One region of the Agromyces sp. NPDC056965 genome, then DNA from elsewhere that is predicted to be linked to it. Evidence: riboswitches for the same ligand, from Rfam matches in the RefSeq annotation. Region 1 holds a riboswitch; the other holds the start of a gene.

Region 1 (10,887 bases):
CGGCCAGATCATGCACGCGGTCGAGCAGGTGAGCGAGGTCGCCACGCCCGACGTGCCGCCGACGAGCCACCCGATCCCGATGCAGAACGTGTTCCGCGACGACGTCGTGGGCACCACGGTGCTCACCGCAGACGAGGCGCTCGCGGGCGCCCCCGAGTCCGACGACTCGCGATTCAAGGTCTCGGCGATCCTGGGAGAAGAGCAGTGAGCGACGAACTGATCCGCCTGTCCGCAGCCGCACTCGGCGAGAAGCTCGCCGCCGGCGAGGTCTCCTCGGTCGAGGCGACCCGTGCCCACCTCGACCGCATCGCGTCCGTCGACGGTGCCGTGCACGCGTTCCTCCACGTCGAGGGCGAACGCGCCATCGAGACGGCCGCCGAGATCGACCGCCAGCGCGCAGCAGGCGCGCCCCTCGGCCCGCTCGCGGGTGTGCCGATCGCGATCAAAGACGTGCTCGTCACGAAGGGCATGCCCTCGACCTCCGGCTCGCGCATCCTCGAGGGCTGGATCCCTCCGTATGACGCGACGCCGGTCACGAAGGTGCGCGAAGCCGGCATGATCCCGCTCGGCAAGACGAACATGGACGAGTTCGCCATGGGTTCGTCGACCGAGCACTCCGCGTACGGTCCGACCCACAACCCGTGGGACCTCGACCGCATCCCCGGCGGCTCCGGCGGCGGCTCCGCGGCATCCGTGGCCGCGTTCGAAGCCCCGCTCGCGCTCGGCTCCGACACCGGCGGCTCGATCCGCCAGCCGGCGCACGTCACCGGCACGGTCGGCGTCAAGCCGACCTACGGCGCCGTCAGCCGCTACGGCTCGATCGCCCTGGCCTCCTCGCTCGACCAGATCGGCCCCGTCACGCGAAACGTGCTCGATGCCGCACTGCTCCACGACGTGATCGCCGGGCACGACCCGCTCGACTCCACGTCGATCCCCGAGGCGTGGCCGTCGATGGCCGAGGCAGTGCGCCGAGCGGATGTCTCGGGCCTCCGCATCGGCGTCATCAAGGAACTCGACGGCGAGGGCTTCCAGGCCGGCGTGCGCCAGCGCTTCCACGAGTCGCTCGAACTGCTCGAGAAGCAGGGCGCCGAGATCGTCGAGATCTCCGCTCCCCACTTCCAGTACGCGATCGCGGCGTACTACCTCATCCTCCCGGCCGAGGCGTCGTCGAACCTCGCGAAGTTCGACTCCGTGCGCTTCGGCCTCCGGGTCACGCCCGAGGGCGGCGGCACGGTCGAGCAGGTCATGTCGGCGACGCGCGAGGCGGGCTTCGGCCCCGAGGTGAAGCGACGCATCATCCTCGGCACCTACGCGCTCTCGGCGGGCTACTACGACGCGTACTACGGCTCCGCGCAGAAGGTGCGCACGCTCGTGCAGCGCGACTTCGACGCGGCGTTCGCGAACGTCGACGTGCTCGCCTCGCCGACTGCGCCGACGACCGCGTTCAAGTTCGGCGAGAAGCTCGCCGACCCCGTGTCGATGTACCTCAACGACATCGCGACGATTCCCGCGAACCTCGCGGGCGTGCCCGGCATCTCGCTGCCCTCGGGGCTCGCTCCCGAAGACGGACTGCCCGTCGGCATCCAGTTCCTGGCACCGGCCCGTGAAGACGCACGTCTCTACAACGTCGGCGCGGCCCTCGAGCAGCTGCTCGAAGAGCGCTGGGGCGGCCCGCTGCTCGCCCAGGCACCCGATCTCTCCATTCACGAGCTCACCGCGACCGAGGAAGGCGCACTCTGATGGCCCGCGCTGAACTGATGGACTTCGACAAGGCCCTCGAGCTCTTCGAGCCGGTCATCGGCCTCGAGGTGCACGTCGAGCTGAACACCACGACGAAGATGTTCTCGTCGGCCCCGAACCCCGCGAACTCGCAGTTCCACGGCGCCGAGCCGAACACGCTCATCACGCCCGTGTGCCTCGGCCTGCCGGGTTCGCTGCCCGTCGTCAACGGCGAGGCCGTGAAGTACTCGATCAGCCTCGGCCTCGCGCTCGGCTGCGAGATCGCGCCGTCGAGCCGGTTCGCGCGCAAGAACTACTTCTACCCCGACCTCGCGAAGAACTACCAGATCTCGCAGTACGACGAACCGATCGCGTTCGACGGCGAGGTCGAGGTCGAGCTCGAGAACGGCCGGGTCTTCACGGTGCCGATCGAGCGCGCGCACATGGAGGAGGACGCCGGCAAGCTCACGCACGTGGGCGGTTCGACGGGCCGCATCCAGGGTGCCGAGTACTCGCTCGTCGACTACAACCGCGCCGGCGTTCCGCTCGTCGAGATCGTCACCCGTCCGATCTTCGGCGGCGAGGCCGACACCCCCGCTCTCGCGAAGGCGTACGTCGCCACGATCCGCGACATCGTGCTCTCGCTCGGCATCTCCGAGGCGCGCATGGAGCGCGGGAACCTCCGGTGCGACGCGAACGTGTCGCTGCGCCCCCGCGGCCAGGAGAAGCTCGGCACGCGCACCGAGACGAAGAACGTCAACTCGATGCGCTCGGTCGAGCGCGCCGTGCGCTACGAGATCCAGCGTCAGGCGGCGATCCTCGCCGGCGGCGGCACGATCATCCAGGAGACGCGTCACTGGCACGAGGACACCGGCGCGACGAGCGCCGGGCGCCCGAAGTCCGACGCCGACGACTACCGCTACTTCCCCGAGCCCGATCTGCTGCCGGTCGTGCCCTCGAAGGAGCTCGTCGACGAGCTGCGCGCTGCGCTTCCCGAGCCGCCGGCCGCGCGTCGTCGCCGCCTCAAGTCCGAGTGGGGCTTCACCGACCTCGAGTTCCAGGATGTCGCGAACTCCGGCCTCCTCATCGAGCTCGAGGCGACGGTGAAGGCCGGCGCGACGCCCGCCGCTGCCCGCAAGTGGTGGACCGGTGAGATCGCCCGCCTCGCGAACGCCGCAGACGTCGACGCCTCGGGCCTCGTCGCTCCCGAGCACGTCGCCGAGCTCTCGCAGCTCGTCGACTCCGGCACGCTCACCGACCGCCTGGCGCGCCAGGTGCTCGAGGGCGTCATCGCCGGTGAGGGTTCGCCGCAGCAGGTGGTCGATGCCCGTGGCCTCGCGGTCGTCTCCGACGACGGCGCACTGATCGCCGCGATCGACGAGGCGCTGGCCTCGCAGCCCGACGTGCTCGCGAAGATCCGCGACGGCAAGGTGCAGGCCGCGGGCGCGGTCATCGGCGCGGTCATGAAGGCGATGCAGGGCAAGGCCGATGCCGCGCGTGTGCGCGAGCTCGTGCTCGAGCGCGCCGCGCAGACCGCGTAACGCACGCAAGCGCAAGAGAGCCGAGCGGAGGGATCCGCTCGGCTCTCAGCATGTTCGATGCTCGCGGCCGTACAGTGGTCGTCCCCTGAACGATTGACGAGGACAACATGGGATTCCTTGACCGTCTCTTCGGAGCAGTTCCCGCCGAACCGCAGCGCCCTCAGGCCCAGCCCGCCCGCAGGCTGAGTGACGACGAGCTCGCGGTCGAGCGCTACCGCTACCTGCTGCGCACGGCCCCGCCCGAGTCGGTCGAGGCGGTGCACGCCGAAGCGTTCGCGAAGCTCACGCCGCAGCAGCGCCAGGCCCTCTTCGCCTCGCTCAGCGCCGACGCGCCGGCCGGTGAACGACTCGTCTCCGACGAGCCGAGCGCCTTGGCCCGCGCAGCGACCCGCGCCGAGCTCCGCGCACCCGGCAGCGTCGAGCGCGCCTTCACGCGAGCGGATGCCTCGGGCGGACGCCCGCAGCAGGGCGGTCCGTCGTTCGGCGGCATGTTCGCCGGCTCGCTGCTCGGCTCCGTCGCCGGCGTGGTGGTCGGTTCGGCGATCGCGCAGGCGTTCCTGTCCGACCCGTCGGCGTTCGAGGCGGGTGCCGACGGCGGTGCCGGCGAGGCCGGTGCCGATGGCGGCGACGCTGCGGCGTCCGACGGCTACGACGCATCCGGTGCCGACTCGGGCGGCGACTTCGGTGGCTTCGGCGACTTCGGCGGTGGCGATTTCGGTGGGGGCGGCGACTTCGGCTTCTGACCGCTTCGGGCGGTGGCCAGCGGAGTCTGCGATGACGGCGGCAGCGGATAGGGTCGCATCATGAGCAAGCAGGACGGCTCGTCGCGCCAAGTGACCACCGGTCCGGTCGACGACTCGGCGACGCCGATCCTGCACGTCGACATGGACGCGTTCTTCGTCTCCGTCGAGCTGCTGAAGCGACCCGAGCTGCGCGGCAAGCCCGTGCTGGTCGGCGGCACGGCGGGCCGCGGTGTCGTGTCGGCCGCGAGCTACGAGGCTCGCAAGTACGGCGTGAACTCTGCCATGCCCATGTCGCTGGCCCTCCAGCGCTGCCCGAACGCGGTCGTGCTGAGCGGCGACTATGCGAGCTACACCGAGTACTCGCGCCGGGTCATGACGATCTTCGAAGAGGTCACGCCGCTCGTCGAGAAGCTCTCGATCGACGAGGCCTTCCTCGACGTGTCCGGCGCACGACGGCTTCACGGCAGCCCCGCCGAGATCGCGTGGGGCCTGCGTCGACGCGTGCACCACGAGACCGGTCTCACCTGCTCGGTCGGCGTCGCGGCGACGAAGTTCGTCGCGAAGGTCGCCTCGAGCCGGGCGAAACCCGATGGCATGCTCGTCGTCCCGGCCGATCGCACGCTCGAGTTCCTGCACCCGTTGCCCGTCTCAGCGCTCTGGGGGGTCGGCAAGGTCACCGAGGAGTCGCTCACCCGCCTCGGGCTCCGTACCGTGGGCGACGTCGCCGCCATGCCGGCAGACGCGCTCGCACGGGCGCTGGGGCCGGCGCTCGCTGCGAAACTCGGCCACCTGTCGATGGGGGTCGACGCCCGCGACGTCGTCACCGGGCGAGAGGAGAAGAGCATCGGGCACGAGGTCACGTTCGGGTACGACCTCACCGACCTCGAACAGCTGCGACGCGAGCTGCTGCGTCTCTCCGACGACGTCGCGGTACGGCTCCGTCGGGCCGGCGTGGTCGGGCGCACGGTCGTGCTGAAGCTGCGCTACGGCGACTTCCGCACCGTCACCCGGTCGCGCACGCTGGGGGAGCCGACCGACGTCGCGAGGCGCATCTACGACGAGGCATCCGCTGCGCTCGGCGAGCTCGCAGTCGACGGGGCCCGCATCCGTCTCATCGGCGTGCGCGCCGAGCAACTCCGGCCCTCGGGCAGCGGTGCGATGCTGTGGGACCCCGACGAGGAGTGGCGCGAGGCCGAACGCACGATCGACGAGGTGACGGCGCGGTTCGGCCGCGGTGCGGTGCGGCCCGCCTCGCTCGTGAAGCGAGCAGCCGACCGGGTCGAGTCGTCGCGTCGCACAGAACCCGGTGCCGGCGACATTCGCTGAATCGGTGCCGGCGAATCTCGCAAGGGGTGGTTCGAGAGCAGGCGCGCCGGTAGCGTTGACTCATGGCTGAACTCGTTCTGGACCTCGCTGAGACCGTCGCCGGCGTCGGTGTGAAGACCTCCTACGGCGACCCCGTCGACATCGACGGCACTACGCTCGTGCCCGTGGCGCTCGGGTACTACGGCTTCGGTGCCGGCAGCGGCTCCGATGGTTCGGGCGACGAAGCGGGCGGCGGTGGCGGTGGCGGACTCTCCATTCCGCTCGGCGCATACGTCGGCCGCTCGGGTGACGTGCGCTTCGAACCGAACCTCATCGGGCTGCTGCTGGTCGCCACTCCGCTCGTCTGGGTCACGGGCAAGGCGCTCAAAATGGTGATCCGCGCACTCAAGCGCTGACCTCGCCGTCGGCTGCGGCGCAGGCCGTTGCCGTCGACGACGCTGCCCGCGCCATCGGCGTATACTCGTGCTCGAACACGGGAGTCCGGTGAGCCGGGCTGAGAGGAAGGTTCTCAACCTTCGACCGTCGAACCTGATCTGGGTCATGCCAGCGCAGGGAGGCCAATCACATCTCAATTTCCCGTGCCTCTTTCCACGAATCGAAAGGGCACGACAGTGCACACTGCAGCATCAGAAACCAGCAGCCCCTCCACGCCCCGCAAGTCGCGCGACCTGCGCTGGCGGGTCGTCGACATCGTCGTCGCCAGCGTCATCGGCGTCGCGACCGGGCTCCTCTTCCTCTTCTGGAACAACGTCGGCTACGCGTGGTTCAGCGCGGCCGACGCGCTCACGCCGGGTCTCGGCGGCATCGCCGTCGGCATCTGGCTCATCGGCGGCGTGCTCGGCGGGCTCATCATCCGCAAGCCGGGTGCAGCGCTCTTCGTCGAACTGCTCGCCGCGATCGTCTCCGCCCTCGTCGGCAACCAGTGGGGCATCGAGACGATCTACTCCGGCGTGATGCAGGGTCTCGGCGCCGAACTGGTGTTCGCGATCTTCGCCTACCGCCGCTTCGGCCTGGTGCCCGCGATGCTCGCGGGTGCCGCTGCCGGCGCCGCAGCGTGGACGCTCGAGCTCTTCACCTCGGGTAACCTCGCGAAGTCACCGGAGTTCCTCGGGCTCTACTTCACGACCGTCGTCATCTCGGGCGCGGTGCTCGCCGGGCTGCTCGGCTGGCTCATCGTGCGCGGTCTCGCAGCGACGGGAGCACTGAGCCGATTCGCCGCCGGTCAAGACGTGGCGCAGCGGGTCTGACGTGGGGCGCGATTCCGGTGCCACCCGGCCCGCGCGCGTGGAGGCGCGCGGGTGGGGGTGGCGGCACGCCGGGCGCAAGCGAGCCGCACTCGACGGCATCGACCTCGTCATCACCCCGGGGGAGCGGCTACTGCTGCTCGGCCCGTCGGGGTCGGGCAAGTCGACCCTCCTGCACGCACTCGCCGGCGTTCACGGCGGGGCCGAAGAGGGCGACGAGACCGGCTCGCTGCTCATCGACGGCGAGTGGCCCGGTTCGGTGCGCGGGCGAGCGAGTCTCGTGCTGCAAGATCCAGACTCGCAGGTGATCCTCGCGCGGGTCGGCGACGATGTGGCCTTCGGGTGCGAGAACCTCGGCGTTCCGCGTGACGAGATCTGGCCGCGCGTGCGGCGGGCGCTCGACGAGGTCGGTCTCGACCTGCCGCTCGATCACCCCACGAACGCGCTCTCCGGCGGCCAGAAGCAGCGCCTCGCGCTGGCGGGCGCCCTCGCGATGGGACCGGGGCTCCTGCTGCTCGACGAGCCGACGGCGAACCTCGATCCCGTCGGGGTCGACGAGGTGCGGCAGGCGGTCGCTCGCACGCTCGATCGCACCGGCGCGACCTTCGTGGTCGTCGAGCACCGGGTCGACGTCTGGGTCGACCTCGTCACCCGCGTGGTCGTGCTCGGCCGCGACGGCCGACTGATCGCCGACGGCGAGCCGCAGCACGTCCTCTCCACGCAGCGCGACGCGTTGCTCGCCGCCGGCGTCTGGGTGCCGGGGGTGCCGCCGGCGGTGTCGGCAGCGCGGCCCTCGCCCGCGGCATCCGTCGTCGATCTCGAGGGCATCGATCTCGCGATCGGTCGCCGAAGCGACGCCGTCGTGCGCAGCGGACTCTCGCTCGCAGTGCCGCGCGCCGCCTCGACCGTGCTCACCGGGCCGAACGGTGCGGGCAAGTCGACGCTGGCCCTCACCATGGGCGGGCTGCTCGCACCCCTCGGCGGTCGTGTGCGCGCCTCGCACGAGCTCGCCGCCGGACTCAAGACGGATCCGATCCGGTGGCGGTCGCGCGAGCTGCTCACTCGCATCGGCACCGTCTTCCAGGAGCCCGAGCACCAGTTCGTCGCCTCGACCGTGCAGCGCGAACTCGAGGTCGCGCCGCGCGCGCTCGGCCTCGACGCCGCGACGACGGCTCGGCGCACCCGCGAGGTGCTCGAACGCCTCGGTCTCGACCGGCTCGCTGCGGCGAACCCGTTCACCCTGTCCGGCGGTGAGCAGCGTCGCCTGACGGTCGGGTGCGCGCTCGTCGCGCAGCCGGGCGTCGTCATCCTCGACGAGCCGACGTTCGGACAGGACCGACTCACCTGGATCGAACTCGTGACCCTGCTTCGCGGCCTCGTCGACGACGGCACGACGCTGCTCTCGGTCAGTCACGATGCCGCCTACCTCGACGCGCTCGGCGACCAGCACCTCGACCTCGGCAGCGACGTGTTGCGCCTGGGGGCGGCAGCATGAGCCCGACCCCGCGACTGCATCTCGTCGACCAGGTGAACCCGGTGAGCCGGCTCGCCGCCGCGATGCTGCTCACGACGCCGCTGCTGCTCACCGTCGACTGGGTGAGCGCCGCCGTCGCGCTCGGGTTGCAGCTCGTGCTCTTCGCGATGGCGGGGGTGACCCCGAAGCTGCTCGTCTCGCGGGCTTGGCCGATCCTCATCGCGGCGCCGATCGCCGGCCTCAGCATGTTGCTCTACGGGCGCCCAGAAGGCACCGAGTACTGGTCGTTCTGGCTCGCCCGCATCACCGACGGATCGATCGAGCTCGCCGTCGCCGTCACGGTGCGCGTGCTCGCGATCGGGCTTCCCGCGGTGCTGCTCTTCATGAACGTCGATCCGACCGAGCTCGCCGACGGGCTCGCGCAGATCGCCAAACTGCCGAGCCGATTCGTACTCGGCGCGCTGGCGGGTGCACGACTCGTCGGCCTCTTCATGGAGGACTGGCGGGCGATGGCCCTGTCACGCCGTGCGCGCGGCATCGGCGACCACGGCGTGATCCGCCGGTTCGCGACCATGGCGTTCGCACTGCTCGTGCTCGCCATTCGACGCGGCAGCAAGCTCGCGACCGCGATGGAGGCTCGCGGGTTCGGCTCCGACCACTCGCGCACCTGGGCACGCGAGTCCCGAGTCGGGTGGCCGGATGCCGCTCTGCTCTGCATCGCCGTCGGCATCGCGGTGCTCGCGATCGGATGTGCCGTCTGGGCGGGCACGTACCACGCGGTGTGGGCGTGAGCGCGAGCGACCCGGGCGGTGCGACCGTGAGCGCGCCCGCGGCATCCGCCGTGCGGCTCGTGCTCGATCGCTGCCGTGCCGCGGGCGCGCCGGTCGTGGCGATCGACGGGCCGAGCGGCTCGGGCAAGAGCACGCTCGCCGACGCGCTCGTGCGCGCGTGGCCGGGCCCTGCCCCCGAGCTCGTGCGTCTCGACGACGTCTATCCGGGGTGGAACGGACTCGAGCCCGCCGGCGCTGCGCTCGCGCACGAGCTCGTCGCCCGCCATGCGCGCGGCGCAGTCGGGCAGTGGCGCCGATGGGACTGGGCAGGCGACCGAGTCGCATCGATCGAACGGAGCACGCCGGGCCGCGTGCTCATCGTCGAAGGCTGCGGTGCTTTCGCCGCGGCCGCTCCCATCGAGGCCGTCACGGTCTGGGTCGAGGCGTCGCCGCGCGTGCGCAAGCGCCGGGCGCTCGAGCGCGACGCCGGGGCGTTCGACCCGTACTGGGACCTGTGGGAGCGCCAGTGGCGACGCTACGTCGCACGAACCCAACCGGCACGCCGCGCCGACGTGCGCGTGCGCGTCGCCGACGCCTGAGTTGTCGTGATCGGCGACACGACGCGGGGCCGCGCGTGCGACCTGCCGCTGCAGCACCCCGAGGGCTACGGTAGTGATATGAGCACAGACACAGGCGCCCAGTACGTCGCGGAGTTCCTCGACGGCCCGCTCGAGGGGGAGTTCGAGCACCGGATCCTCGTGGGCGGCAAGACCGAGCAGCGCGTCGGCATGGTCGCCGCCGTCGATGGTCTCGAGTCCTTGTTCTGGTACGACGCGGTCGACGAGCGCGAGGTCAACGGGCAGGTGCGGGTGCAGTTCCGGTTCGACGCCGACGATTCCGATCCGGTCGAATCCGACGACGAGAACGACTGAGCGCAGGCTCTCCCGGTCGATCAGCCCTGCTGATCGGCGACGAACGCGCCGATGAGCGCGGCGGGGTGCATGAGACGCCAGATCGGGCCGGGGTCACTGATCGCGCCCGTCAGCTCGAGTGGTGAGGCGACCTCGCCGGCCGCAGTCGTGAAGCTGACGCGCCCGACGTCGCTGCCGGAGGCCGCGGTCGTGAAGGGCTCGACGGTGACGGATGCCTCCGCGCCGGCGCCGCCCCACGACGCATCCGTTCTGCTGACCGAGGCGATCAGCTCGGCCCGGTCGCCCCACGCGGCCTCGACGCTCGCGTAGGGCGTGCCGGCCGTGATGACCTCGACCGGCACCGCCGATGCGGCAGCCGAGGTGACGGCCGTGCTCACGCCGGCGTCGAGGGTCTCGTAGTCGGGCATGAGGGTTGTGGCGCCGACGAGGCGGTGCGGTGGTTCGCCTTGGAGTCCGGGCACCGTGGTGGTGTAGACGAAGCTCACGCCCGCCTGATCGGTGTAACTCCGTGCGAGTGCCCGAACACCCGCATCGCCCGGGCGGGCGACGACATCTGGGATGGTCCGTTCGCCGGCCACCGAGGGCGCGTCGCCGACGCCGAACAGCTCCGCGAGGCGCGGGTCGGCGAGCACGAGGGCGGCGAGGCGGGTGAGCTCTTCCGCCGTTCCGACGTTGTCGCCCGAGAGTCCCGTGGCGTCGGCGACGTGCGTCGCGGTGAAGCCGTTCTCGGCGAGCCAGGCGTTGGCGGCCTCGACGTACGGGTCGACGCCGCCGAACGCCCACCGAGCGAGCGTGTCGGCGTGGTTGTTGCTCGAGGCGAGCAGTACAGCCCGAACGACGTCGCGCTCGGTCCACTTCTGGCCGGGGAGCACGTCGAGCGTGCGGGTGTCTTCAGCGACGTAGCGGAGGTAGTCGGTGTAGTCGGCCGCGCTGATCGTGATCTCGGGGCCGCCGCCGTCGGGCGGTAGCGGCAGGGAGTCGAGCGTCGCGAGCACCGTGACGAGCTTCACCGCCCCACCGATCGGCACGGCCTCGGTGTCGCCGGCGACGCCGAGCGTCGTCGCGGTGCCGTCGTCGCCGAGCACGGCCATCGCGCTGGCTCCCTCGGTCGGGAGGGTCACGGCCGAGGCGCTCTCGT
Region 2 (5,885 bases), on a different contig from region 1:
TCTCGCGGCCTCCGAGAGCACGCGAGCGTAGTCGCGGAGGTAGAGCGCGTCCTGCGCGAGGTAGGCGAGGAACGGTTCGCGTGCGAGGGAACCGTCGGCGAGTCCGCGGATGAACAGCAGTTCGTCGATCTCGCTTCGCACGTCGGCGATGCCGGCCCACCACTCGAACTCGACCTCGGCCGGCGTCGGCGCGGTGCGAGTGCCGCCGCGCGACCAGAGGCCGGCGAAGTGGTTGACCGGGCCGTGCCCGCCGCCGACCCCGAGGGCCTCGCCGTGACGCAGCGATTCCCGCAGCCAGCGGCGGGCCTCCGCGATCGCGGCCGGCCAGTCTCCGTGCTCGGCGGCGAGGGTCGCGATCGCCGACGAGAGCGAGCAACCGGTGCCGTGCGTCGCGGTCGTGGCGATGCGTTCACCCCCGAATTCGACGATCGTCGCGGTGGCGGCGTCGACGAGCGCATCGGGCGCGGTGTCGCCGGCGAGGTGGCCGCCCTTCGCGAGCACTCGCACCCCATACCTCGCCGAGACGCTCTCGGTCTGTGCGATCGCCTCGGGCCAGGTCGTCGCCACGACCGGCGGCCCTTCGCCGGAGCCTGCGAGCACCGAGAGCTCGGCGAGGTTCGGGGTGACGAGGTCGGCGAGCGGCAGCAGCTCGCGCATCGCCGACTCGGCGTCCGCGTCGAGCAGGCGGTCGCCGCTCGTGGCGACCATGACGGGGTCGAGCACGACGATCGGCGGGCGGGTGCGCTCGAGCCAGTCGGCGACGGTGCGGATGACCTCGGCGTTCGCGAGCATGCCGAGCTTCACGGCGTCGATCGTGATGTCGTCGGAGATCGCGTCGAGCTGTGCAGCGAGGAAGCTCGCCGGCGGCACGTGGACGTCGCGCACACCGCGCGTGTTCTGGGCGGTCAATGCGGTGATCGCGGCCATGCCGTAGCCGCCCACGGCGGAGATCGACTTCAGGTCGGCCTGGATGCCGGCACCTCCGGAGGGGTCGCTGCCGGCGATGCTCAGCACTCGAGCGGTCATCGCGCGGCCTCCCATCGGTCGGCGAGATCTCGAGCGGCCGCCCGAGGATCGTCGGCCGAGCAGATCGCCGAGACGAGTGCGACGCCGGCGGCCCCGGCCTCGCGGAGCGGCGCGACATCGGCCGGCACGATGCCGCCGATCGCGACGCACGGCAGTTCCGCCTCCGCGGCGAAGCGGCTGAATCCGTCGATGCCGAGGGCCGGCGGGTGATCGGGCTTCGTCGCGGTCGGACGGATCACGCCGACCCCGAGGTAGTCGACCGTGCCACGGGGCATCCGGCGCAGCGCCTCGAGGTGGGCGGGCGTGTTCGCGGTGAGTCCGATGACGGCGTCGGGTCCGAGCCGGTCGCGCGCGATAGCGGCCGCAGCGTCGCCCTGGCCGAGGTGCACGCCGTCGACGGGCACGCCGCTCGCGCGCGCCGCGATCGCGAGGTCGAGGCGGTCGTTCACGAGCAGGGCCGCCCTCCCGTCGATGACGTCGGCGAGAGCCTCGAGCTGGGCGAGCAGTGCGGATGCCTCGGCGCCCTTGTCGCGCACCTGCACCACGCGCACGCCGCCGGCGACGGCCTCGGCCACGACGGAGACGGTACCGCGCTCGCCGCAGAGAGCTGCGTCGGTGACGAGGTAGAGCGAGAGGTCGAGTGCCGTGCGCGCGCTCACGCGTCGGCTCCGGCGACGACGCCGAACGCCGCGGCGGCGGATGCCCCTGCGACGTCTCCGACGGTGCTCGAGACGCGTGCGCGCTCCCGCACCTCTGCCGGGCCGACTGCCGCGAGCGCGTCGAGGAACCTGGGTGCGAACGTGCCGGGACCCTCGGCGCCGGCCGCGGCGACCTCCGCGGCCACCGTGTAGACGAGGGTCGCGGCGACCGCACCGGTGAAGGCGTCGTCGGCGATCGCGACGAACGCGGCCGTCACCGCCCCGAGGGCGCATCCGCCGCCCGTGACGCGAGTGAGCAGGGGGTCGCCGTTCGAGATGCGCACCGTGCTGCGTCCGTCGGTGATGAGGTCGACCGGACCCGACACGGCGACGACCGAGCCGAACCGGGCGGCGAGCAGTGCGGCGGCTTCGGCCGCCGCGTCGGTCGAGTCGGCGGCGTCGACGCCGCGGCCGCCCGCTCCGACGCCCGCGAGGGCGAGGATCTCGCTCGCGTTGCCGCGGATGACGGCGGGTCGCAGCTCGACGAGTTCGTGCGCGAGCGCCGTGCGGATGGGCAGGGCGCCGATGGCGACCGGATCGAGCACCCACGGCGTGCCCGATTCGTGGGCGGCGCCGACGGCCTCGCGAGCAGCGGCGCGCTGCTCGGGCGACGGCGTGCCGAGATTCACGAGGAGGCCGCTCGCGACTCGCGCGAAGGCGGCCGCTTCGCCGACGATGTCGACCATGGCCGGGGCGGCGCCGATCGCGAGCAGCGAGTTCGCGGTGAAGCCCGAGACCACGGTGTTCGTGATGCATTGCACGAGCGGCACGCGGTCGCGGAGTCGGTCGAGCAGTTGTGCGCTCGAGTGGGCAGGGTCGATGGACAGACGATCGCTCAACGCGACATCCCTTCGCTAGTTCGAACTAGATCAGGTTCGACGGGTGTGTTCTCAGCCATGCCCGCTTCGGGTGAAGCGGTGCACGGCACCCCGTGTCACTGGGTCGAGCCTAGCGGCCGGAACGCCGAGAGGCCCCGTGGCATGCGCCACGGGGCCTCGGTCGTTCGGATGCGTCAGGCGCGCGAGCGTGCGGCGCGCGTGATGCCGAAGGCGGCGCCGCCCGCGAGGAGCATCGCCAGGGCGAGCAGCATGATGCCGTTCGCGTCGACGCCGGTCTCGGCGAGGCCGGCGGTCGACTTCGCGCCGGCCGTCGAGGCCGCAGCCGGAGTCGTGTTCGAGCCCGTCGCTCCGGGCGTGTTCGCCGCGGCGACCACGATGCCGGTGCTCGTGATCTCGTCGCCGTCGAGCAGCACGACCACGTCGTGGTCGCCGGCCGGGGTGGTGGCGCCGATCGTGGCGGGGAGGACGAAGTCGCCGTCGCCGTCGGTCGTCGCAGTGCCGAGCGCCTGGGGCGTCGAGTGGAGCTCGACGTCGTACTGCGTGTTCGGCGCGAAGCCGGTGCCGGTGACGGTGATGGCGCCGCCGGGGGTGAGGCTGCCCGTGACCGAGAGCTCGCCGACGATCGGCTCGACGGGGCCCGCGTTCTCCTCGCAGTCGGTCAGCACGGTCGTCGATGCGAGCACGACGTCGCCGTGCGCGGGGCCGGTGCGGACGACGACCCCGTGGTCGCCGGAGTCCTCGGCGAACGAGATGGTGCGCTGCTCGGCGCCGTTCTCGGCGATCGCGAGGAAGTGCTTCGCCTCACCGTCGATGTAGACCACGGCCGACGTGGTCGCGTTGATCGCGTCGGCGGCGAGGGCGGGGTTCGTGACGGTGACGTCGACGACGCCGCAGCTCGGGGCCGCGATGACCGCGGCGGCGTTCGCCGCACCGAGTGCGCACGCCGAGGAGGTGCCCTGCCAGGTGCCGGCGCCCTCGCCGTCGAACGAGGTGACGGTCACCGTGTACGGCTGCTCGGTGAACTTGTCGAGTGCGAACGACTGGTCGAACGACTCGCCGAACGCGGTGTCGACGACGACGTCGCCGTCGATCTCGACGGTGACCGTGTTGGGGGTGGGGTTCGCCGGCACCGCGGGGGTGACGACGACGGTCTCGGTGATGGCGGGCTTCGCCTCGACGTCGATGTGCTTCTGGGTCGCGCCGGTGAACTTGTAGAAGCCCCAGTCGTAGACGTCGTAGTCGCCGACATCCTTGTGGACCCAGCGGAACTCGCCCGTCGCATACGGGATCAGCCACATGCCGAGCTTCCACTTCTCGTACCGGTAGTCGGTGTGGCTCACCTCGTCGACGGCGGGCGTCACGACGACCTCTTCGGTGACCTCGGCGGCGCCGGGGTCGGTCGAGTAGCCGGTGAGGTTCACGTCGAGCGAGATGCAGCTCGCAGTGACCGAGGGCGTCGATGCCGATGCCGGCGCGGCGGTGCCGACGACGGCGATGCCGGCGCCGAGCACGGCGATCACGAGCGCGGAGAGCGTGCGTTTCATGGGGTCCTTCGGGTACGCCGAATCGAGTCGGCACGGGGAGCCCACGGCGGAATTTCGGGTTGCGCGGCGCGGACTCGTTGGGGTTGAAGGGAGTCTAGGTTCGCCGCATCTCGGAAACGGACGGAATCCCCCGAATCACCCCCGGACTGGGGGACGTTCCGGTCGGCGGCTGTCAGCGCGGTCGAGCCGAGCGGCCGATCGGTCGCGTCACTCCGCGGGTGACGGGTCGGGAATCTCCTCGGGGCGGTACTTCGGCAGGCGGCTCGCCGGGATGATCGCGAGTGCGCTCACGCCGGCCATGATGAGCAGGCCGAGCTTCAGGGCGCTGAGCCGGGCGTCGGTGTTGATCTGCACCGCGGCGTCGACCTGGGCGTCCGTGGCGTCCGTGGCGTCGAGCACTTCGCGCAACTGGTCGTTGCTCACGAAGTTGACCTCGCCGAGGTCGACCTGGGCGACCACCTCATCGGGGATCTCGACGTCGTTCACGACGGCCTGGGCGATGTTCATGCTGAGGATCGTGACGAGCATCGCGCCCGCGATGGCGGTGCCGACGGCCGACGCGAGGTTCTGCGTCGTTCCGCGGATCGAGCCGACGTCGCCCGCGAGCTCCTTCGGCGCCGACGTCACGAGCACGTTGAAGACGAGCGTGACGAGTGCGCCCTGGCCGATGCCGAACACGATCAGTCCCGCGATGGTCGGCAGCGTCTCCCAGTCGTTCGACACCACGAAGGAGAGCCAGAGCAGGGCGACGGTCGTGAGGATGAACGAGAACAACGCGATCGTGCGGGGTGCGTAACGCCGGTAGAACCGCACCACGAGCGTCGCCGTGACGAAGACCGTGATGTTGAAGGGCATCATCGCGAGCGAGGTGTCGAACGGCGTGCGACCCTGCACGATCTGGATGTACAGCGGCACCGTGAAGTTGATCGCGGCCTCGAGCGAGACGATCACGAACATCGCGTAGACCGCGGCGCGTTCGCGCGAGGAGCCGAGCACCGAGAGGCTCACGAGCGGCACCTTGCCCTCGCGAGTGCGTCGGCGCGTCCACACGAAGAACGCCTGGCCGAGGATGAGGCCGACGACCACGAAGATCGGTGCGGGCGAGAGGCCGAGCACGTCGAACGGGGCGTTCGGCGTCGCGAGCACGACCCCCCAGGTGTTCAGGTTGTTGAAGCCGAGGGTCAGCAGCACGATGCCGGAACCGATGAAGAGCGCGGCGACGAGGTCGATCTTGATGCCGGGGTCGCCCCTGTCGGAGCGCAGCGTGAAGCTGAGTGCGAAGACGACGATGGCGAGCACGAGCAGGATGAGGAAGACCGGACGCCAGCCGACCAGGGTGCCGAGCGCGCCGCCGATGAGGAACGCGCTCACACCCGAGATCGCGCGCGCCGAGCCGAGCGAGCCGATCGCGGTCGCCTGCTGGGGGCCGTGGTAGTTCTCGGCGATGAGCGCGACGAGCGACGGCACGATGATGGCGGCGGATGCCCCGGCGAAGGCCTGGGCCGCGATGACCCACCCGATCGTCGGAGCGAACACCATCATGAGCTCGGCCAGACCGAACAGTCCGACGACGATGCGGAAGACGAGCACCCAGCCGAATCGCTGCCCGAGCTTCGCACCGACCATGACGAGGGCCGCGACCATGAGTCCGTAGGTCACGATCGCGGTGCTCACGGCGGTCGGCGGCACACCGAACTCCTCGACCATGCCGCCGATCGAGACGGGCAGGGCCGCCACGTTGAACGACATGAGCACTTGGGCGAGGAAGAGCCCGATCA

Evidence for each region. Region 1 has a riboswitch for thiamine pyrophosphate ahead of ACFTQE_RS00935 (ECF transporter S component). Riboswitches for the same ligand answer to the same signal wherever they lie in the genome.
Region 2: linked by a shared signal. The riboswitch ahead of thiM (hydroxyethylthiazole kinase) and the one ahead of ACFTQE_RS00935 (ECF transporter S component) in region 1 are both predicted to bind thiamine pyrophosphate.

Annotation. Positions count from the first base shown of each region.
Region 1 is NZ_JBHURI010000002.1:37,384-48,270, reverse strand. It holds gene gatC (Asp-tRNA(Asn)/Glu-tRNA(Gln) amidotransferase subunit GatC) at 1-208, shown strand, start outside; gene gatA (Asp-tRNA(Asn)/Glu-tRNA(Gln) amidotransferase subunit GatA) at 205-1,740, shown strand; gene gatB (Asp-tRNA(Asn)/Glu-tRNA(Gln) amidotransferase subunit GatB) at 1,740-3,260, shown strand; gene ACFTQE_RS00950 (hypothetical protein) at 3,368-4,003, shown strand; gene ACFTQE_RS00945 (DNA polymerase IV) at 4,064-5,329, shown strand; gene ACFTQE_RS00940 (hypothetical protein) at 5,392-5,724, shown strand; TPP riboswitch at 5,792-5,901, shown strand; gene ACFTQE_RS00935 (ECF transporter S component) at 5,941-6,576, shown strand; gene ACFTQE_RS00930 (ABC transporter ATP-binding protein) at 6,578-8,068, shown strand; gene ACFTQE_RS00925 (energy-coupling factor transporter transmembrane component T family protein) at 8,065-8,838, shown strand; gene ACFTQE_RS00920 (AAA family ATPase) at 8,835-9,416, shown strand; gene ACFTQE_RS00915 (hypothetical protein) at 9,495-9,749, shown strand; gene ACFTQE_RS00910 (hypothetical protein) at 9,770-10,887, opposite strand, start outside.
Region 2 is NZ_JBHURI010000032.1:37,812-43,696, reverse strand. It holds gene ACFTQE_RS10215 (bifunctional hydroxymethylpyrimidine kinase/phosphomethylpyrimidine kinase) at 1-1,026, opposite strand, end outside; gene thiE (thiamine phosphate synthase) at 1,023-1,685, opposite strand; gene thiM (hydroxyethylthiazole kinase) at 1,682-2,563, opposite strand; TPP riboswitch at 2,554-2,666, opposite strand; gene ACFTQE_RS10200 (hypothetical protein) at 2,737-4,107, opposite strand; gene ACFTQE_RS10195 (MFS transporter) at 4,315-5,885, opposite strand, start outside.